Regions from separate parts of the Streptomyces sp. NPDC007905 genome, predicted to be linked through region 3. Evidence: riboswitches for the same ligand, from Rfam matches in the RefSeq annotation. Region 3 holds a riboswitch; each other region holds the start of a gene.
The links. Region 3 has a riboswitch for cobalamin ahead of ACFZDC_RS13020 (ribonucleoside-diphosphate reductase subunit alpha). Riboswitches for the same ligand answer to the same signal wherever they lie in the genome.
Positions count from the first base shown of each region.

Region 1: another riboswitch for cobalamin. It lies ahead of ACFZDC_RS27370 (cobalamin biosynthesis protein); the one in region 3 lies ahead of ACFZDC_RS13020 (ribonucleoside-diphosphate reductase subunit alpha).
Region 2: another riboswitch for cobalamin. It lies ahead of ACFZDC_RS20355 (prenyltransferase/squalene oxidase repeat-containing protein); the one in region 3 lies ahead of ACFZDC_RS13020 (ribonucleoside-diphosphate reductase subunit alpha).
Region 4: another riboswitch for cobalamin. It lies ahead of ACFZDC_RS00520 (CbtB-domain containing protein); the one in region 3 lies ahead of ACFZDC_RS13020 (ribonucleoside-diphosphate reductase subunit alpha).

Region 1 is NZ_JBIBKS010000016.1:160,456-165,782, reverse strand. Features, by position in the region: gene ACFZDC_RS27395 (alpha/beta fold hydrolase) at 1-26, opposite strand, end outside; gene ACFZDC_RS27390 (class II aldolase/adducin family protein) at 199-867, opposite strand; gene ACFZDC_RS27385 (GH25 family lysozyme) at 1,055-1,825, shown strand; gene ACFZDC_RS27380 (inorganic phosphate transporter) at 1,969-3,231, shown strand; gene ACFZDC_RS27375 (hypothetical protein) at 3,266-3,493, shown strand; cobalamin riboswitch at 3,613-3,751, shown strand; gene ACFZDC_RS27370 (cobalamin biosynthesis protein) at 3,852-4,796, shown strand; gene ACFZDC_RS27365 (cobyric acid synthase) at 4,793-5,327, shown strand, end outside.
Region 2 is NZ_JBIBKS010000010.1:316,662-321,988, reverse strand. Features, by position in the region: gene ACFZDC_RS20375 (hypothetical protein) at 1-415, opposite strand, end outside; gene ACFZDC_RS20370 (hypothetical protein) at 412-561, opposite strand; gene ACFZDC_RS20365 (XRE family transcriptional regulator) at 554-1,183, opposite strand; gene ACFZDC_RS20360 (hypothetical protein) at 1,433-2,476, shown strand; cobalamin riboswitch at 2,689-2,817, shown strand; gene ACFZDC_RS20355 (prenyltransferase/squalene oxidase repeat-containing protein) at 2,931-4,169, shown strand; gene ACFZDC_RS20350 (SCO2322 family protein) at 4,166-4,819, shown strand; gene ACFZDC_RS20345 (CbiQ family ECF transporter T component) at 4,812-5,327, shown strand, end outside.
Region 3 is NZ_JBIBKS010000006.1:163,899-169,225, forward strand. Features, by position in the region: gene ACFZDC_RS13020 (ribonucleoside-diphosphate reductase subunit alpha) at 1-1,977, opposite strand, end outside; cobalamin riboswitch at 2,101-2,245, opposite strand; gene mctP (monocarboxylate uptake permease MctP) at 2,463-4,091, opposite strand; gene ACFZDC_RS13030 (DUF3311 domain-containing protein) at 4,088-4,348, opposite strand; gene ACFZDC_RS13035 (UTRA domain-containing protein) at 4,499-5,263, opposite strand.
Region 4 is NZ_JBIBKS010000001.1:100,503-105,829, reverse strand. Features, by position in the region: gene ACFZDC_RS00540 (MFS transporter) at 1-37, opposite strand, end outside; gene ACFZDC_RS00535 (ZIP family metal transporter) at 665-1,492, opposite strand; gene ACFZDC_RS00530 (hypothetical protein) at 1,792-1,971, shown strand; gene ACFZDC_RS00525 (histidine phosphatase family protein) at 1,985-2,578, opposite strand; cobalamin riboswitch at 2,672-2,828, shown strand; gene ACFZDC_RS00520 (CbtB-domain containing protein) at 2,865-3,086, shown strand; gene ACFZDC_RS00515 (CbtA family protein) at 3,111-3,884, shown strand; partial or broken gene ACFZDC_RS00510 (TetR family transcriptional regulator) at 4,195-4,281, opposite strand; gene ACFZDC_RS00505 (hypothetical protein) at 4,605-5,054, shown strand; gene ACFZDC_RS00500 (hypothetical protein) at 5,163-5,327, shown strand, end outside.

The sequences.
Region 1 (5,327 bases), on a different contig from region 3:
GCGGCGGTCGCTCTGACGGTGCGCACGGGTCCAGTGTCGTGGCGGTCCGTGCGGACGGCCAGTGGAAGGGCGGGCGGGCGGGGGGTCCCCCGGGGCGTGCGGGGGCTCGGCGGCGCGGGGATCCGGGGCCGCGGCCGGGCGCCGTCGCGGCGGAGCCGGTCGAGAAGGGGCCGGAGCAGGGGGCTGGGCGGCAAGGGGTCACCTCCGTTGGCCGTACCCCTTCAAACGTGCCCCGGCTTCGGCCATGTGTGCCTCCGACAACAGGGAAGGCGTCAGCCCCGGTACCGAGGACGCCGTCAGCCACAGGCGGCACATCCACTCCAGTTGGGCGGTGCGGTCGTAGGCCTGGTCGAGGGTGGTGCCGTAGGTGATCGTGCCGTGGTTCTGCAGCAGGCAGCCGGAGCGGCCGGCGAGGGCGCGGAGCATGTTCTCTGCCAGCTCGTCGGTGCCGTAGGTCGCGTAGGGCGCGACACGGACGGGGCCGCCGAGGGCGGCGGCCATGTAGTGGATCGGGGGAAGCCCGGTCACGAGAGTGGAGACGGCCGTGGCGTGCACGGCATGGGTGTGGACGACGGCGCGGGCGTCGGTGGTGCGGTAGACGGCGAGGTGCATGGGCAGTTCGCTGGTCGGCACGAGCGCGCCGAGCACCTGCTCACCGGCGAGGTCGACGCCGGTGATGTCGTCCGGGGTCAGCCGGTCGTAGGGCACGCCCGAAGGCGTGACCAGCACGAGGTCCCCGACGCGCGCCGAGACGTTACCGGAGGTGCCGACGACCAGCCCGTCGGCGACGGTCCGGCGGGCCGTCGCGACCAGCGCCTGCCAGACGCGCGCCGCTTCCTCTTCCGCATTCCGCCGCTGTTCAGCCATGCCGCGATCCTGCCAGCCGGCCCGGCAGGGGGCGGTCCGCCCGCGCATTTCAGGTCGGAAGTCGCACCGCCGAACGGGTGGACATGGCCTTGAAACATCCGGAATCGGCTTTTCCACACGATCGCCGGTCATTCAATGATCTTTCCTGCTCGCTGGACGACGTTCCGCCGCCTCTCCAGGGGGACGCATGGCTCGTGATCGCACATCCTCCCGCTTCCGCCACCGCGTCGGCGCCCTCGCCGCCGCCACGGCGGCGCTGGCCCTCGCGGGCGCCCAGGCCGCGTCCGCCGTCTGCGCCGTGTCGCCGGTGGCCGCGATGGGCCTGCCCCGGGGGCACGACGTGTCGTCCTACCAGAAGCACGTCGACTGGCCGGCCGCACGGTCGGAGGGCGCTCGGTTCGCCTACGTCAAGGCGACCGAGGCCACGACCTACCGCAACCCCTATTTCGACCGGCAGTACGACGGCGCGCGCCGGGCCGGCCTGATCCGCGGCGCGTACCACTTCGCGCGGCCGGACAGGTCCTCGGGCGCCGAGCAGGCCGCGTACTTCGTGCGGCACGGCGGCGACTGGCGGGCGGACGGCTGGACGCTGCCGCCCGCGCTCGACATCGAGTACAACCCGTACGACAGGCGGGACAAGTGCTACGGGCTGGGCCAGGGGCAGATGGTCCACTGGATCCGGTCCTTCAGCGAGGAGGTCGCACGGCAGACCGGCCGCCGCCCGGTGATCTACACCACCGCCGACTGGTGGGACGCCTGCACCGGCGACAGCCGCGCCTTCGCCTCGGACCATGCTCTGTGGATCGCCCGTCACGGCTCCTCGGGCCCGGGATCGCTGCCGGGCGGGTGGTCGGACTGGACCTTCTGGCAATACGGCGACCGGGGCGGCCTGCCGGGTGACCAGAATCTCTTCAACGGGCCGCCGAGCCGGCTGCGGGCCTTCGTGCGGGGCTGGTAGCCAAGCGGCATATGGGGCGTCGGGCGCGAACGGAACTCCGATCCCCTGTTATCGACACCCTCACGCCTGCCCCAGTTCATCTTCCGTTCACCCAGGTTGCCTACGGTCCAACAGCCAACGACCTCGAACGATTGCCTGGGTAAATGGAAAACTTCTCGCTGATCCTCGCGATTGTGGTAATAACCGCACTCGCGTTCGATTTCACGAACGGTTTTCACGACACCGCCAACGCGATGGCCACGACCATCTCGACCGGTGCGCTCAAGCCCAAGGTCGCGGTGGCCATGTCCGCCGCCCTCAACCTTGTAGGCGCTTTCCTCTCCGTGGAGGTCGCCAACACGATCTCCAAGGGTCTCGTCGATGAGAACGGCATCCGTCCCGAGGTCATCTTCGCCGCCCTGGTCGGCGCGATCCTCTGGAACCTGATGACCTGGCTGGTGGGACTGCCCTCCAGCTCCTCGCACGCTCTGATGGGCGGCCTGATCGGCGCCACCGTCGCCTCCGCGGGCTTCGGCGCCGTCCACGGTGACGTCCTGGTCACCAAGGTTCTGCTCCCGGCCGTCGCCGCCCCGGTGGTGGCCGGTGTGGCGGCCATGCTCGCCACCCGCTTCTCCTACGGCATCGGCGGCACGGCCGACGGCGAGGCCACCCGCAAGGGCTACCGCGCCGGTCAGATCGCCTCCGCCGGCCTGGTCTCCCTCGCGCACGGCACCAACGACGCGCAGAAGACGATGGGCATCATCACCCTGGCGCTGATCGCGGGCGGTGCCATCGCCCCGGGCTCCAACCCTCCCACCTGGGTGATCCTCTCCGCGGGTCTGGCCATCGCACTCGGCACCTACATCGGCGGCTGGCGCATCATCCGCACCATGGGCAAGGGCCTGACCGACCTGGAGCCGCGACAGGGCTTCGCCGCCCAGACCAGCGCGGCCACCGCCATCCTGGCCTCCTCCCACCTCGGCTTCTCCCTCTCGACCACCCACGTGGTCTCCGGCTCGGTGATGGGTGCCGGTCTGGGCCGCAAGGGCGGTGTGGTCCGCTGGTCCACCGCGACCCGCATGGTCGTCGCCTGGGCCCTCACCCTCCCGGCCGCCGCCCTGGTCGGCGCGCTCGCCGAGTCCGTCACGGACCTGGGCGACTGGGGCACCGCGGTCGTCGCCGTCTTCCTGGTCGGCGCCAGCGCCGCGATCTGGAAGTTCTCCCGGCGCGAGGTCGTGGACAGCGCCAACGTCAACGCCGTCGACGGAACCGAGGAGCCGGCCGGCGTGGTGACCGCCGCCATCGCCGCGGTGACCCCGCCGCCCACGGGCACCCTCACCGTCACCGAGGACCTGACGGCCACGATCCCGGCTCCGGCCGCGACCGACACCGCGGCGCCGGCGGTTCCGCCGGCCGCGACGGTCTGACCCCGAGCACCCGGTAACTGAAGGAAGCATCCCCATGAAGATCGACTGGGCGGCTCTCGGCTCCGTCTTCGGCGTCAGCCTCGCGTTCACGGTGGGCGTGGTGGCCCTGTTCACCCTCGGCATCAACGGCCTGTCGCGACGCGAGAAGGCCACCGCGCAGGGCAACTCGGCGGCGCTCACCGCGACCGGTGCGTACGTGTGCTTCGCCGCGTGCGCGGCCGCGGTGGCCTACGGGATCTACCTGATCGTGGCCAAGCCCTGACCCACCGTCCGAAAGGCTCCTTGCCGGCGTGTCCCGGCAAGGAGCCTTCCGCATGCCCGGACCTCACCGGTGTGGGGCTCAGCACACTCTCCCCTCGCAGGTCAAAGGCAAGTTGACGGCCCTTCCGGGCGCGTGGTGGACTGCCCGGGCCATGTACGGCGGCAGAGAGGAAGCCGGTGCGAATCCGGCGCGGTCCCGCCACTGTCACCGGGGAAGGAATCCCGGGAGCCAGGAACTCTCACCGCCGGTCTCGTCGAACCAGGGCGCGGACACCCTGAGTGAGGACATATCGCCATGCGCGGCTGCCGATTGAGGTTCAGTAACCGGGTTCTGCCTGCCCCCGCGGCCGGCTGAGCCGATGGGTGCCGATCGCTTCTACGCGTACGGCGCCGCCGCCGGCCTTCTCGGCGACCTGCTCCTCGGCGATCCGCGCCGGGGGCATCCGGTCGCCGCGTTCGGGCGGGCCGCCGGGGCCGTGGAACGTGTGCTGTGGCGCGACCACCGTGGGTGGGGGGCGCTGCACACGGGGGTGTGCGCCGGGGGTGCCGTCGCGCTCGGGGCTCTCGCCGAACGGGCCGTACGCCGGTCTCCCGCCGCCTCCGTCGCCCTGACCGCCGCCGCCACCTGGGCCGTCGTCGGGGGTACTTCCCTCGCGCGGGAGGCCCGGGTCATCGGGCACGCCCTCGCGGCCGGCGACGTGGCGGCCGCCCGCGAGCGGCTGCCGCATCTGTGCGGCCGTGATCCGCAGGCGCTGGACACCCACGGGATCGCCCGGGCCGTGGTCGAGTCGGTCGCCGAGAACACCTCCGACGCCGTCGTGGGCGCGCTGGTGTGGGGTGCCGTGGGCGGGGTCCCCGCGCTGCTCGGGTTCCGGGCCGTCAACACCCTGGACGCGATGGTGGGGCACAAGTCGCCCCGCTTCCGGCGCTACGGCTGGGCCTCCGCCCGCCTCGACGACGTCGCCGGGTGGCCGGGTGCGCGGTTGACCGCCGTGCTCGCCGCAGCGGCCGGCCCCGATCCCCGCGGCGCGCTGCACGCCTGGAAGGCCGACGCGCGCAGGCACCCGAGCCCCAACGCCGGGCCCGTGGAGGCCTCGTTCGCGGGCGCCCTCGGTGTGCGGCTGGGCGGGACGCTCTCCTACGGCGGCCGCGTCGAACACCGGCCCGTTCTGAACGGGGGCACCGGGCGGGCCGTCCGGGTCACCGACATCGACCGGGCCGTACGGCTCTCCCGCCGCGTCGGCCTGCTCGCGCTCGGCGTCACGGTCGCCGGGCGCCGACTCGTGAAGGGACGTGGGAAGTGAACGGTGGTCTCCTCGTCGCCGGCACCACCTCCGACGCCGGCAAGAGCGTCGTGACGGCCGGGATCTGCCGGTGGCTCGTGCGCCAGGGCGTGAAGGTGGCGCCCTTCAAGGCGCAGAACATGTCCCTCAACTCGTTCGTCACCCGGGAGGGCGCGGAGATCGGGCGGGCGCAGGCCATGCAGGCCCAGGCCTGCCGGGTCGAGCCGACCGCGCTGATGAACCCGGTGCTGCTCAAGCCGGGCGGCGAACAGAGCAGCCAGGTGGTGCTGCTGGGCAAGCCGGTGGGCGAGCTGAGCGCACGCGGGTATCACGGCGGGCGCCAGCAGCGGCTGCTCGGCACCGTGCTGGACTGCCTGGCCGAGTTGCGGGGCACGTATGACGCGGTGATCTGTGAGGGGGCCGGTTCGCCCGCGGAGATCAATCTGCGGCGGACGGACATCGTGAACATGGGGATCGCGCGGAACGCGCGGCTGCCCGTGCTGGTGGTGGGCGACATCGACCGCGGGGGCGTCTTCGCCTCCTTCTTCGGGA
Region 2 (5,327 bases), on a different contig from region 3:
CGACCACCTGGTCCCAGGGGATGTCCTCCTCGGCCTGGGACAGCAGCCGGCGCGCCGCCGCGGGCATGCCGGCCGGGTAGTGCACGTCCAGCGTCTGGTAGTGGATGTGGCCGATCTCGTGCCCCGCGATGACGAACTGGTGCTCGTCCGGCGCCCGCTCCTCGACCACGACGATGTACTCCTCGTCCATGGCGAAGGTGACCCCGGAGACGTCCAGGCCGGGTGGGAAGGCGACGAACTTCAGGCGGATCGGGCGGTCCAGCTGCGGGCTGAGCGTGGCGCAGACCGCGTGCAGGAACGCCTTCGGCCCGGTGGGCGGGGTCAGCGTCCGGGCGGTGTCGCGGACGAGCCGGTCGAGGAACCGCTTCGGCGAACTTGTCGTTCTGCGGGACTTCGGCGATCTGTCGGGGCTCATGCGTCGTCCTTGCGGTCGTCGTCCTTGCGGTCGTCGTCCTTGCGGTCGAGTTCGGCGGGCGTTGGGCGACCATAGGACCAGGAAGGCCGGAAGGGCATGTTCCCGCAAGGAAAACGATCGTTTACGGCCAGCACCGGCTCAGGCACGCCCGGCACCCCTCAAGGCGGCGGTCCCCTTCGCCTCCCCCGAACTCCCCGCCCGCTCCGAAGTGATGATCATCTCCGCCAGGTCGGCGAGCGTGGCCAGCTGACGGGGGTTCATCTGCGGGGCGCGCGCGGCCAGCCTGACCAGCCCGCTCTCCCGCAGCCGCAGCAGCGGGTCCGCCTCCGCCTCCAGGCTCTGCACCACCGGCTGCAGCGCCTCGTGCAGCGCCTCCTGTTCGTCGGCGGTGAAGAAGCCCGCCGACAGGCCGAAGAACCTGCGCAGCCGGTCGGTGTGTTCGAGGCCCGGCATACCGCTCTTGCGCCACTCGCTCAACCACTGCCGGCTGGTTCCGGCGATCCTGGCCAGTTCGTCAAGCGAGTACCGCTTGCCGTCGGGCCGCCGCCGGGTCTCCCGGATGAAGTCCAGCCGCTGCCGTACCCGTTGGGCGAGACAGGCCTCCGGTGCCCGGCCGCCCGAGAGCAGTTCGACGACCACGCCGACGGGGATGCCGGTGCGGTGGGAGAGCCCGGCCACGTCCAGGACCTCCGACAGCCGGCCGGGCCGGCCGGTCAGCTCTCCGAGCCGGTCCAGCACGTCGGCCAGCGGGGCGTAGGCGTCACTCACCGAGGTCCCCCCTGGGCACGTCGTCCGTTCCGTGGCTGAGCTGACGCGAGGCTACCGGGTCACCCGTGCGCCGACCAGACATGACAACGCCGACTGCGGAAATAGGCAGCAATCGTTGACAGTTGAGGGTGTGTCGGGTGAGGATCAGGGCACGGAGAGCAAGATCGACCCGCCTCGGGTGCTGCCTATGGGGGAGCAGCATCCGGGGCGTTCCTCTGTCCGCCTTCTCCCCACGAAGGTGAGGCTCCGATGCCGCAGTCCGTTCTTCTCCTCGGAACCGGCCGCCGTGCCGCGTACGACGAGTACCCGCTGGCGCGGATCGCGGCGGCCCACCCGGTGGTGCTGGTCGGCACCGCCCCGCCCGCCTGGGCGCGCCCCTACCTGGCCGGTCATCTGGTGGCCGACCCCGGTCGGGAGGCGGCCGCCGTGGCGGTCGCGCGCTACGCGGCACGACACCGGGTCCGCGGGGTACTGACCTGGGCCGGCGAGCACCTGACCGGCGTCGCACGGCTCGCCGCACGGCTGGCGTTACCCGGCATCCCGTACGAGACGGCCGCGGCCTGCACCGACCCGGCCGCGTTGTCGGCACTCCTCGCCCGCCACAAGATCCTCCCGGCCGGCCGGGAGGACACGGAGGGGCCGCTGGTCTCCGCCGAGGCCGTCGTCCTGGACGACGAGGTCCGCATCGCCGCGCTCACCCGTACGACGCCGGGCCCGCCGCCCGCCCGGCAGCCGCTGCGGCACTCCGTGCACGCCCACGACGGGTTGCTGCACAACCCGTTCCTGCGGCACACGGTGGAGCGGACCGTGCGCGCGCTCGGCCTCGCCCACACCGTCGTCCACATCGGCCTGCGGCTCACCGCCCGTGGCCCGCTCGTCACGGACGTCGTCCCGCACCTGCCCGGCGACCTGATCCCGCTGCTGGTCGAACGGGCCACCGGCGTCGACCTCGTGCGAGCCGCCGCCGCCCTGGCCACCGGCGGGCTCCCGGACGTGACTCCGACCCGGCAGCGGGCGGCCGCGATCCAGTTCGCCTATCCGGCTGCGACGGGCCGGCTGACCCACCTGCATCTGGACCCGGCGGCCACGTACGAGCCGTGCGCCGAGCGCATGGTCCTCACCCGGCGGCCCGGCGACCCGGTCACGGCGGCCGGCCACGCAGGGCCGGCCGACCGGCTCGCGCACTGGGTGGCGGAGGGCGAGGACCCGGCAGAGTGCGAGCACGCCCTGCGCGGGATGGCCCACTACTTGAGCGCGGCCGTCGTCCCGACGTCTTGGCCGCACGCGGCCTAGGCATGCTGAGCACAAGCGCCTTTGCGATACCGCCCCGCACCAGCGGGGGCGTTGCCCCACCGCCCTTAAAAACTCCTCCGGTTGTCCACGGCCCGGCGGGGCCGGCACCACGTGGTCGGGACGCGGATCGAGGTGCGGCGCACGCGCCGCCGTGGGCGTGACCCCGGTCACCGCCCCCGTGTGCCCACAGCCACCCCTCGGCCCGCTGACGGCGGCCGGTAAAGTGGCGGGGTCGTCATCACACCTGTACGGGGGGAAGCCGGTGCAATTCCGGCGCTGACCCGCAACCGTGAACCGTCCCGCGGACGGTGAGCCGGACCGCTCCGGACGGGACGTTGACCGGCTCGCGTGCGCGGCGGCCCGTCGCGCACGGCACCGTCGAGGTTTACGGAGCCGAGCCGCCCGGGGTGGTCCCGTGCGCTGCCGGTTCCCGCAGGAGAGGCAGTCGCCGACCATGAACGTCCGCCGCAGTGCCGCGGCTCTCGCCGCCATAGGCGTGCTGGCCGCAGCCGCGCCCGCCACGGCCGCCGGCCCGTCCCCGTCCCCGTCCCCGAAGGTGACCCTTCCGTCCGGCCTGTTCGGCAAGGCGGACCCGACGTACGACGGTGTCTGGCGCCAGTCGCTGGCGCTGCTCGCGCAGCGGACGCTCGGCTACCGTCCCGCCGCGTCGGCCGTCAACTGGCTGGCGGGGCAGCAGTGCGACAACGGAGGTTTCGCCGCGTTCCGGGCCGACACCGCCAAGCCCTGTGCGGGCAAGGGCGGCGCCCAGCCCGACACCAACAGCACGGCCGCCGCCGTCCAGGCCCTGCAGGCGCTCGGCGGGCACGGCGGTGAGGTCCGCAGGGCCCTGGTCTGGCTGACGACGGTCCAGAACAAGGACGGCGGCTGGGGCTACTCGCCGGGCGGCCCGAGCGACACCAACTCCACCAGCGTCGTCATCGGCGCCTTCGCCTCGGTCGGCCAGGACCCGGCCCGGGTGCACACCGGGAGCAAGACCCCGTACGACCTGCTGGCCAAGTGGTCCCTGCCCTGCGACGACGACGGGGCTGGAGCCCTCCCCTACCAGCCGGACAAGAAGGGCAAGCTGTTCGCCAACGCGGACGCGACGGCGGCCGCGGTGCTCGGCGCGCTCGGCAAGGGTTTCGTGACCAGGGCCGGGAAGGCTCCCGAGCAGGGCTCCAGCTGCACGAACTCCGACAAGCAGCTCACCCCGGCAGAGGTGGCGAACAACGCCTCGTCCTACCTGGCCAACGCCCTGACCCCCGCCGGATACCTGAAGTCGACCCTGCCCGGCGCCGAGGACCAGCCCGACTACGGCAACACCGCGGACACGGTCGTCGCACTCGCCGCGGACGGCTGGACCGCACAGGCGAAGAAGCCGTACGGCTGGCTGGAGAAGAACGCGGCCAAGTGGGCGCGGGAGAGCGGCCCGGCCGCCTGTGCCCAGCTGATCCTCGCCGCGCACGCGGTGGGCGCCGAGCCGCGGGACTTCGGCGGTACGGACCTGGTGCGGGCGCTCAACGCGACCGGCCCGGCCCCGAAGTCGGCCGCCCGCGCCGAGGAACCCGGCAACCATGACGAGCACGACTCGGGCACCCGCGTCTGGTGGATCGTCGGCGTCGGCATCGTCGCCGGCATCGGCATCGGCATCGGCTTCCTGCTCAGCGGCCGCCGTAAGCAGCGGCAGCCGTGACCGCCGTCCGCCGTGCCGTGGCCCTGCCGGTCGCCGCGCTCGTCCTCGTGGCCGGTGCCGCCCAGGCGCACGCCGCCGGTTACCGCTACTGGTCGTTCTGGGAACGGGACGGCGGCCACTGGACGTACGCCACCGAAGGGCCGTCGACGGCCCGCCCGGACGACGGGGCCGTCCAGGGCTTCCGTTTCGCGGTGAGCGTGGACTCCGCGGACGCGAGCCGGCCGCGCGGCGCGGCGGACTTCGCCGGGATCTGCGCGGGGACACCCGCGAAGCCGGGCGTGAAACGCGTGGCACTCGTCCTCGACTTCGGCACGGCCGCTGACGCCCCGTCCGGTGAGACCCCGCCCGCCCGCCGCACGGCCTGCGCCCGCGTCTCCCCGGACGCGACGACGGCCGAGGCGCTGGCCGCCGTCGCCAAGCCCCTGCGCTACGACACCAATGCCCTGCTGTGCGCGATCGCCGGGTATCCCGGGAAGGGGTGCGGGGAGCAGGTGTCGAGCCAGCAGAGCGGGGGCACGGCAGCGAAGGAGAAGCAGGCCGGGAAGGAGTCGGACGGCGGCCCTGCCCTGGGGCTGCCGATCGGAGTGGGAGTGGTCGCCCTGCTGGCGGGAGCGGCGGTGTGGCAGGCCCGGCGGCGCGGGAATGCGTAGCGGGCGCGGGCGGGCGCAGTCCACCCCCGCCCGGCACCAGCGGCACGCCCCCCTCCATCCCGGCGCCTGGTGGCTCTGGTCCCTGGGGCTGGGCACGGCGGCGACCCGCACCACCAACCCCCTCCTGCTCGCCCTCCTCATGGCCGCGGCGGGCTATGTGGTGGCCACCCACCGCTCGCCGTCCCCCTGGGCGCGCTCCTACACCGCCTTCGCGAAACTCGCCGCCGCCGTGCTCCTCATCCGTCTCGCCTTCACGGTCGCCCTCGGCTCCCCGGTCCCCGGCACCCACGTCCTGCTCACCCTCCCCGAAGTCCCGCTTCCCGACTGGGTGCAGGGCATCCGCCTCGGCGGCGCGGTCACCGCGGAGGCCCTGCTCTTCGCCGGCTACAACGGTCTCAAGCTCGCCGCACTCCTCATCTGCGTCGGCGCCGCCAACGCCCTGGCCAGTCCGGCCCGCCTGCTCAAGTCCCTGCCCGGTGCCCTGTACGAGACGGGCGTGGCCGTGGTC
Region 3 (5,327 bases):
CCGGGCGTCCCAGACCCCCAGCTCCTTCAGGTCCTTCACCAAGTACGAGTTGACCTGCAGGAACTCACCGGAGAGCGTCTCGCGCTTGAACAGGTTGGACACCTGCGGCTCGATGCACTCGTACACGCCCGCGATGGAGGCGATGGTCGCGGTGGGCGCGATCGCGAGGAGCAGCGAGTTGCGCATGCCGACCGAGGCGATCCGCTCGCGCAGGGCCGCCCAGCGCTCCGGCCAGGTCAGGCGAACGCCCGGGAAGTGGTCAGGGTGCAGGACACCCTTGGCCGTGCGGGTCTTCTCCCAGGCCGGCAGCGGGCCGTTGCGCTCGGCCAGGTCGGCGGAGGCCTCGTACGCGGCGAGCATGATGCGTTCGGCGATCCGCGTGGACAGGGCCCTGGCCTCGGGGGAGTCGAAGGGCAGGCGCAGCTTGAAGAAGACGTCCTGCAGGCCCATCGCGCCGAGGCCCACCGGACGCCACTTGGCGTTGGAACGGCCCGCCTGCTCGGTCGGGTAGAAGTTGATGTCGACCACGCGGTCGAGGAAGGTCACGGCCGTGCGGACCGTCCTGTCGAGGCGCTCCCAGTCGAGATCGCCGTTCGCCACGAAGGCACCGAGGTTGACCGAACCCAGGTTGCAGACCGCCGTCTCCCCGTCGTCCGTGACCTCCAGGATCTCCGTGCAGAGGTTGGAGGAGTGGATGACGTGGCCCGCGGTCGCCGTCTGGTTGGCCGTCCGGTTGGCGGCGTCCTTGAAGGTCATCCAGCCGTTGCCGGTCTGCGCGAGGGTGCGCATCATGCGGCCGTACAGGTCGCGGGCCGGGATCGTCTTCCTGGCGAGACCGTTCGCCTCCGCCTCGCGGTAGGCCGCGTCGAACTCCTCGCCCCACAGGTCCACCAGCTCCGGGACGTCCGCCGGGGAGAACAGCGACCACTGCTCGTCGGCGTTGACCCGGCGCATGAACTCGTCCGGGACCCAGTGGGCGAGGTTCAGGTTGTGGGTACGGCGGGCGTCCTCACCGGTGTTGTCGCGCAGCTCCAGGAACTCCTCGATGTCGGAGTGCCAGGTCTCCAGGTACACCGCGGCGGCACCCTTGCGCCGGCCGCCCTGGTTCACCGCGGCCACCGAGGCGTCCAGGGTCTTCAGGAACGGCACGATGCCGTTGGAGTGCCCGTTGGTGCCTCGGATCAGCGAACCGCGCGAGCGGATACGGGAGTACGACAGACCGATGCCGCCGGCGTGCTTCGACAGGCGGGCGACCTGGTGGTAGCGGTCGTAGATGGAGTCCAGCTCGTCCAGCGGGGAGTCGAGGAGGTAGCAGGACGACATCTGCGGGTGCCGCGTGCCGGAGTTGAAGAGCGTGGGGGAGGAGGGCAGGTAGTCGAGGCGGCTCATGAGCCCGTAGAGCGCCGCCACTTCGTCCACGGAGCGGACGGTGTCGTCCTCGGCCAGGCCCGCGGCGACGCGCAGCATGAAGTGCTGGGGCGTCTCGATCACCTTGCGGGTGATGGGGTGCCGGAGCAGATAGCGGCTGTGCAGGGTGCGCAGGCCGAAGTAACCGAAGCGGTCGTCGGCCGCCGCGTCGATCAGCGAGTCCAGACGCTCGGCGTGCAGCCGCACGAACTCCGCCGTGCGGTCGGCGACCAGGCCCTCGCGGTGGCCCACGGCGACGGACCCGGTGAAGGACACGACGCCCTGCGAGGCGGCCTCGGCCCTGATGGAGAGGGTCAGCAGCCGGGCGGCCACCCGAGAGTAGGCGGGGTCGTCGGAGATCAGTCCGGCGGCCGCCTCCGTGGCCAGCTCGCGCAACTCCGCCTCGTCGGCCCGTGCGGACCGGCCGCGCAGCGCGGCCGCGGCGACGCGGCCGGGGTCGGCGTCGGGGAGGTCGGCGGTCAGCTCGGTCAGGGTCCGCAGCAGCGCGGCACCGGGACCGTCGGCCTTCAGGTCGCTGACTGAAGCCGGATCGGCTGGCGCGATGGTCACGTGGGGCTCTCCCTCGCTCGGCACGGGGCCTTGCGGAGGGCAGGGGCAGCACGAGCGCGCACGGCGTCGCGTCCACCGGCCCACTCCACGAGGCCCGGACGTCTCAAGGCACCCGGACCGGACGGCCGGGCGCGCGCTGACGGCAGGTCCTCGGACTGGACAGGCGTGCGGATGCACGCAAGTACACCGTTGCGGGACAGTTCCGGATTCGCACCGGATTCCCCTGCGGCGACAGCGAGGATGAGCATACATCTAGTGCCGGGCTGTGGTGTCACCCCCAGATGTTGTGTCTGTTGCGTGTTGCGGTGGCTTCAGAGGGTCAACTCGGGGTGGGCGCGGCGCTGTCGTCCAGCCGGACACGGGGTTCCGGTTCCGCTCGGGTGCGCGAACGGAAGCGGGCCGCCGTCGGTCTAGCCGTTCGGCGGCCCGCTGGGGGTGGTGTGTTGGTGCTCGAGCGGTTCTGCGCGCCCCTACAGGGGCGTGATTCAGTGGCTGGCGCCCGCCGTGGCCGGCGGCAGTTCCACCTCGACTCCCGGGTCGCCCGCGTCCGCCGTGTAGTCGCCCGGCCTGGTCTCGTCGAGGCCCTCGGCGGCCTTCACGGCCTTGAGGACGAACGTGAGGACCACGGTGACCGCGACGTTGAGGACGAACGCCGTCAGGCCGATGTAGCCGATCTCCCCGATGCCCGGGATCTCCTTCGCGGAGCCACCGAAGTGCTTCTGGGTCGGCGAGGCCACCCCGTAGGCGGCGAGCGTGCCGTAGACCATGCCGACCGCCCAGCCGGCGAGCAGTGCCCAGCGGTGGAACCATCGGGTGAACAGGCCGCCGACCAGGGCCGGGAAGGTCTGCAGGATCCAGATCCCGCCCAGCAGCTGGAAGTTGATCGCCACCGTCTTGTCCATCGTCAGGACGAAGACCAGCGCGCCCACCTTCACCAGCAGCGACACGATCTTGGAGACGCGGGTCTCCTGCTGGGGCGTCGCGTCCGGCTTGATGAAGTCCTTGTAGATGTTGCGTGTGAAGAGGTTCGCCGCCGCGATGGACATGATGGCCGCGGGCACCAGGGCGCCGATGCCGATCGCCGCGAAGGCCACACCGGCGAACCAGTCCGGGAACATGTTCTCGAACAGCTGCGGAATCGCCAACTGCCCGTTGGTGACCTTCACTCCGGCCGCGATCGCCATGAAGCCGAGCAGCGCCAGCAGGCCCAGCATCAGGGAGTACAGCGGCAGGATCGTGGTGTTGCGCCGGATCACCTCACGGCTCCGGGACGACAGCGTCGCGGTGATCGAGTGCGGGTACATGAACAGGGCCAGGGCGGAGCCGAGCGCCAGGGTGGCGTAGGTCCACTGGCCCGCCTCCGGTGGGGCCAGCGCGCCGCGCGGCTTGCCGGTGGCCGGGTTGACCTGGCTGAACGCGTCGGCCGCCTTGGCGAAGATGTCGTCGAACCCGCCCAGCTTGATCGGGATGTAGATGATCGCCACCGCGATGACGAGGTAGATCAGCGTGTCCTTCACGAACGCGATCAGGGCGGGGGCGCGCAGACCCGACGAGTACGTGTACGCGGCCAGCACGCCGAAGGCGATCAGCAGCGGCAGGTCCTTCACGAACCAGTTGGTGTTCTCGCCGCCGCCGACGCCCATCACGTCCAGCACCGCCTGGATGCCGACGAGCTGGAGCGCGATGTACGGCATCGTCGCGAGGATGCCGGTGAGCGCCACGGCCAGCGACAGCCCCTTCGAGCCGAAGCGGCCGCGCACGAAGTCCGAGGTCGTGACGTAGCCGTGGCGGTGCGAGACCGACCACAGGCGGGGCAGGAACGTGAAGATCAGCGGGTAGACCAGGATCGTGTAGGGCACCGCGAAGAAGCCGGCCGCGCCCGCCGCGTAGATCGCCGCCGGTACGGCGACGAAGGTGTACGCCGTGTACAGGTCGCCGCCGAGCAGGAACCAGGTGATCCAGGTGCCGAACGACCGTCCGCCCAGGCCCCATTCGTCCAGGGAGTGCTCGTTGTCGGCCCTGCGCCAGCGCGCGGCCAGGAAGCCCACGACCGTGACGGCCAGGAAGAAGAAGATGAAGACGCCGAGCGCGACGCCGTTGACGCCGTTCTTCACTTCGCCGCACCCCCGTCCCCGTTCCGGCGGCCGCGCTGATCGCGCTGCCACAGCTGGTACGCGAGCATGGTGAGCGCGGTGGAGATCAGCACCCACAGCATCTGGTACCAGTAGAAGAACGGGATCCCGATGAACGCGGGGTCCGTCTTGGCGTACGAGCCGACCCACAGCAGCGCCGCGAAGGGCGCGACGAGACACAGGCCGATGATCACGCGGACCGGCGTTACGACCGGTCTCACTTCAGGCGTTTCGGACATGCCACGGCTCCGTCCCCTCACTGATCACCTGTAATGTGCAGGCAATCTAGGTGACGCTGTCGTGGCAGCGGAAGACCTCGTCGCCATATCGGCATGTCGATTTCGGGGTCGAGGTGTGAAGACACCGACCCGGTCAGGCCGGGGGCCGCTTCACTCCACGGGCCGCTTCAGACGTGCCACGAACTTGTACCGGTCACCGCGGTACACGGACCGCACCCACTCCACCGGCTTGCCCTCACGGTCCAGGGAGTGCCGGGAGAGCATCAGCATCGGCAGACCCACGTCGGTGCCGAGCAGACCCGCCTCGCGCGGGGTGGCCAGCGAGGTCTCGATGGTCTCCTCCGCCTCGGCGAGATGGACGTCGTAGACCTCGGCGAGGGCCGTGTACAGGGACGTGTACTTCACCAGCGAGCGTCGAAGCGCCGGGAAGCGCTTGGCCGACAGGTGGGTGGTCTCGATGGCCATCGGCTCGGCGTTGGCCATGCGCAGCCGCTCGATGCGCAGCACACGCCCGCCCGCCGTGATGTCGAGCAGCTCGGCGAGCCGGTCGTCGGCCGTGACGTACCCGATGTCCAGCAGCTGGGAGGTGGGCTCAAGCCCCTGCGCGCGCATGTCCTCGGTGTACGAGGTGAGCTGCAGCGCCTGCGAGACCTTCGGCTTGGCGACGAAGGTGCCCTTGCCCTGGATGCGCTCGAGCCGGCCCTCGACGACGAGCTCCTGCAGGGCCTGGCGGACGGTGGTGCGGGAGGTGTCGAACTCGGCCGCCAGCGTGCGCTCGGGCGGCACCGGCGTGCCCGGCGCCTGCGTCTCCGTCATGTCGAGCAGGTGCTTCTTCAAGCGGTAGTACTTGGGCACGCGCGCGGTACGGACGGTCGTCCCGGCCTCGTTCTCCGCACTGCCGACGTCGGTGCTCATGCTCTGCCTTCCCGGCTCCTGATGCCGAAAGCGACCGACATCCCATCGGCCACGGCTCACATCG
Region 4 (5,327 bases), on a different contig from region 3:
CGCCGCGGCCGAGTCCCTCCACGAGCCGGGCCGTCACCAGGAAGGGGGCGCTGGGCGCGAGCGCGCAGGCGGCCGAGGACAGCGTGAACAGGAACTCGCTCACTCCTCAACACCGCCACGAACCGGCACGAGGCAGGTGACGGGGTGGACCTCATCGCTCACAGCGCCCTTACGTGCGCGTACGACGGCAGCTTGGCCTCCGATCATCTGATCATGTGGCAAAGCTCCCCTCAGAGAGGCCGAAGTCCCCATGCGCCGTTCCTCGTTCGTCGCCTGTGCCGCGGCGTCCGCCCTCATGGCCGGCCTGCCCCTGGCCAGGACCTCAACGTCACCGTCAGCGAGTTCGGCCCTGTGACCCGGGCACACAGGTGACGGTCACCGCCCACCCGGCCCTCGGCCACCGGTTCGCCGGATGGGGTCGACGGCGAGGAACACTCCGGCTTCTCGGAGCACCAGATCACCATGAACGCCCACCACACCGTCGTCGCGCGCCTCTCCCGGATCGCGTGACCGCTCCTCCGCCCACGGCTGAACGGCACACGGCAGCGGGGACCGACCGCTCGACGGCCCGGTCCCCGCCGCAGCCGTCCCGCGGCGGTGGGCGTTCCGGGTCACCACATCCAGGGCGGGTGCCGAGGACCGATCAGGGCCTGTGCCTGCCTGCTCAGGCGCCTGCGGCCGTGACGACGGCGTCCGTTCCGAAACCGAGCAGGAGACCGAGGAGGACGCACCACGTGGTGAGCGTCTTCAGCCCCGTCCTGCGGGCGACGGCCAGCAGCTCGATGACGACGTAGAGGATGGAGCCGGCGGCGAGGCCGAGGAAGGCGATCGAGACGGTGTCGTCGACCAGGTGCTGGCCGACGAGCGTGCCGAGGAAGGTGGGGCCGCCGCCGATCAGGCCGAGCCAGAGCAGGGTGAGCCAGGAGGGGCGTTCCCCTTCGGCGGCCAGGGGTGCCACGATGCCGAAACCTTCGGTGGCGTTGTGCAGGCCGAATCCTATGATCAGCAGGAGGGCGAGGGAGAGTTCTCCCTGGGCGGCCGAGTTGCCGATGGCCAGGCCCTCGGCGAAGTTGTGCAGGCCGATGCCCGTGGCGATCATCAGTGCCAGCGAACTTGCCTGACTGCGGGTCTTCGGCGCCAGTTCGGCGGTGGCGGCGGCACCGGGCCCCGCAGGGCGTGCGCCGGCAGCCCGGCGGCGGCCGATCCAGGCGTCGTAGTGCACGAGTCCGGCCAGCCCGAGGCTCAGACCCGCGGCCAGGGTGGCTCCACCGGAGGCGACGGTTCCCCACGCGTGCTTGCTCAGCGCCTCGTCGACCGGCTCCCAGGCATGGGTCAGCACGTCCCAGACGAGGAAGATCAGAATGCCGATGGCCACGGCGTTCAAACCGGCCCTGAGGCGGGGCGTGGGAGTGCGGAGACGGCCGAGGGGCAGGCCGAGGTAGATGGTGAGGCCGGCGATGGCGCCGAGAAGAGTGAGGTGTGCGCTGGACATGGCGATCTCCGGTCTGACGTGCACGGGGAAGCGCACAGAAACTAAAGGAGGTAAGCCTTACCTAACAACTCATGGAGTGCAACTTCAAGAAAGCTTGACGAAGTCATTGCCGGCGCTGTGGTGCGCCTGTACTCGGGCAGACCGGCACGACCCGCTTCCCGGGCCCCCTCGTCTTCGGCCACTTCCTGCTCGCGGCGGCCGGACTGGTCGTCTGGATCGTCTACCTCGTCGCCGACCGGTCAGCCCTGGCGTGGACCTCCTTCGGTGTCCCCGTAGCCGTCGCGCTGCTCGGCTTCGCGATGTTCGCCCGCTGGGTGCCGGTGTACCGGACCGCCGCCCCGGCCACTACCGGGGAGGGGACCACGCCCGCGGAACGGCACCTGCCCGTTCCCGTGGTGGCCGCCCACGGCCTGCTGGGCGCCGCGACGCTGGTGCTGGTGCTGGTGCTGCTGGCGGCCCTGGGAGTGGGCGGCAGCTGAGGCCGACCGTACGTCACCAGGCGCTCTCAGCCGTAGCCGCCAGGTGGAGCGGTCTGCCGAGTGCCACGTTCCAGCGGCCGGCGCGGCCGCTGAACTCGACCGCGCTCAACGGCGCCACGTCGATCCGCCAGAAGGCCGGCTCCGGTGCTCCCAGCACCCGGACGGTCGCGGCTCGTACGACGTCCGGTTCGACCACCGCGACCGTCCGGCCGGAGAACCGCGCGGCCTCGTCCAGCCAGTCCGCGATCCGCCTGCCCAACTCGCGCACCGACTCCCCGTCGTGCGGGGCTGCCGCGGGATCGGCCAGCCACAGGGCTACGGCCTCCGGCTCGGCGGCGCTCACCTCGGCGAGCGTACGGCCCCGCCAGCGGCCCACGTCGAGGCCGGCCAGCTCGGGCGCTTCGCCGGCGTCGAGGCCGAGCGCGGAGGCGGTCTGCCGGCAGCGCTCGGTGGGGGCCACGAGCGCTCGCCCGGCCCGTGGGAGGAGCCTCGCCGCCGAGCGGGCCTGGGCGGCGCCGCCCTCCTCCAATGGGCACCCGTCGTCGAAGCGGGCCTCGCGCAGGGCCGCGTTCATGGCTGGTGAGATCAAGATCACTCGACTGGTCACGTGCTCACTCTCGCGGTCGACGGCCCCGCAATTACAGGGGATTCAAGGGAACGGCGGCTTGAGGGGCGCCCGTGAGCGCCCCGTGCGCCCTTGGCCGCGCCTCCGCTTCGCGGTACGTTCTCGGCGAAATAGACGACGGAAACGCGGAAGCCGGTGGGAATCCGGCACGGTCGCGCCACTGTATGCCCCGTTCACACCGCTCGCGGTGCGGGCAGGGCAAGTCAGACCCGCCCCGTTGTCCTGTGCACCACCGAGACGGGACGCGAGTTCCCCAGGAGGTTCTGCCATGGCGCAGTCCGTCGCTCAGCCGACCACCACCCCCACCGCCATCCCCGCCAAGCTGCCGATCGGCGCGATCGTCCCCTGGGCGGTCTTCTTCGGCATCCTGATGCTTGTCCTGCTGTACTTCGTCGGCGCCGAGCAGGGCGCCACCTCCGTCATGTCCGGCGAGAACGTCCATGAGTGGGTGCACGACGCCCGCCACCTGCTCGGCTTCCCCTGCCACTGACGGCGCGGGAATCCAGGGCCGTCCATGAACTCGGCAACCGTCCGCAACCTTCTGGTGCGTGGCATGCTCGCGGGACTCGCCGCGGGCCTGCTCGCCCTCGTCGTCGCCTACTTCCTCGGCGAGCCGCGCGTCGACTCGGCCATCGCCTACGAAGAGGCGCACTCCCACGAACACGGCATGGAAGTCGTGAGCCGCACGATGCAGTCCACCGGTGGCCTGGCCACCGGTGTCCTCGTCTACGGGGTCGCGTTCGGCGGCATCGCCGCCCTCGCGTACTGCTTCGCGCTGGGCCGGATCGGCCGCTTCGGGCCGCGCGCGAGCGCGCTGCTCCTGGCGACGGCCGGCTTGCTCACGGTCTATGTCGTGCCGTTCCTGAAGTATCCGGCCAATCCGCCGTCCGTCGGCGACCCCGACACCATCGGCAGGCGCACCACCCTGTACTTCCTGATGATGCTGCTCAGCGTGCTGCTGGCGATCGCCACCGTGATCCTCGGCAAGCGCCTCGCAGCACGGCTGGGCAACTGGAACGCGACGGTGGCCGCGGGGGCGTTCTTCGTCCTGGCCATCGGGCTGGCGTACGCGTTCCTGCCGGCCGTCAACGAGGTCCCGAAGGACTTCTCGGCCACCCTGCTCTGGCAGTTCCGCCTGGTGGCCCTGGCCATCCAACTGACTCTGTGGACCGCCTTCGGGCTCGTCTTCGGGCTGTTGGCCGAGCGGGTACTGGATCCGAAGGCCGCCCGACAGGCGAACGCGAAGGCGGCGAGTGCCGGTGCGGAAGTGACACCGGTTCCCCGCTGATCACGCTGCTCGGCGAGGCCCTCACCGCTCCGGTGGGTCGGGGCCGCCGGCCGGGTACGTGGCGAGGTGTCTCGAGTGACACCCGCGCGGTCCGCTGCCGTGATACCAGCGGCACTTCACGCGCTCCTCGATCGCGATCCCGCAGTCCAGGCACGGGCCATGGACGAGGAACTGCAGCACTTGCACCGGGAGGAGGAGGCCCTGCTCGCGCCCCGCCCGGCGTTCCACCAGGCGGGGCCGCGTTCGTGAACGATGACGATCCCGAAAAATCCGCGTCCTGCCACGGCCACTGCCTGGCCGGTGGCCACTGCGGTTGGCGTAGTCCCGCGATGAGGAGCTGGACCAGTCGGCGCGGGTCGTAGCGGGGATCGCTGTCCGCGCCGATGCGGAGTGCGCCACCTCTCCCGCACTTCCCGAGTCATCGAAAATCGCGCAGGTGCCCGTGCCCGGCGAGAAGAGGACTCTTCCGTCACTCGCTCCTCCGGTCGAATCACCGGCCACCGCACCTACGGCGCCGTTCCCTACCGGACGCACTCCCCGCGGTTCATCCTCGCCTACGGCCCACTGGACACGGAGTCCGGCTCCCGCCGTCGGCGGCCCGAGGCCGGCGCCGTGCTCCCTCCGGGTCCGCCCACAGGTGTCGGGTACCCCCACCGGGTATGGTCTGGGGCGGGGCACCGCCCCCCATGGAGGAGTCCGCAGAAAGGAGAGCAGGCCACGATGGGCAGCACACCCGCACGCCGCCCGGGCACCGCCCGGCTGCTGGCCCTGTGTGCGGTCCTGCTCGGCCTCTTCCTCATGCACGGCGCCCCGGCCACAGCCGCTGACGGCTGCCACGGCGCGGTGGGGGCTGCTGCCTCGGTCCACGAAGGCCACGAAGGGCACGAAGTCCAGGCCTTCCCGAAGGTGTCGGACCGGGCCCTGCTGCCTCATGCGGACGGTGCCCAAGCCCATGCCGTGAAGGGCATGAGTTCGCACGGGACGATGTGCGTCGCGATTCCCGCGCAGAACGACATCCCGGTGCCCGTCGCGCCTCTCGTCGGTGTGGCCGCCCTCGCGGTACTGGCGGCTTGGGCCCTGCGCTGGGCATGGAATCCCGACGGAACCCGGCGGCGCGGCCCCCCGGGCGGACGCGGTCTCCTGCTCCAGGTGTGCATCGCGCGGACGTGAGCGGACCTGCACCGGAACCTGCCACCGGCGGTATCCGGCCGCGACGTCCTGCCCACAGCGCGCCCCACACGGCGTGGTGCGCCACCCGGAGAGATCCTCGAAAAGACGATGTTCGCTTTCACCCGCCCCACCATCCGCGACCGAGCCCTCGCGGCAACCGGTATCGCAGCCGCCCTCACTCTGGCCCTGGCCGCTTGCGGCGCGCCCGACGACTCGTCCACGCCTGGCATGCACCACGGCAGCACGCCGTCGGCGCCCGCCTCGGCGAGCCCC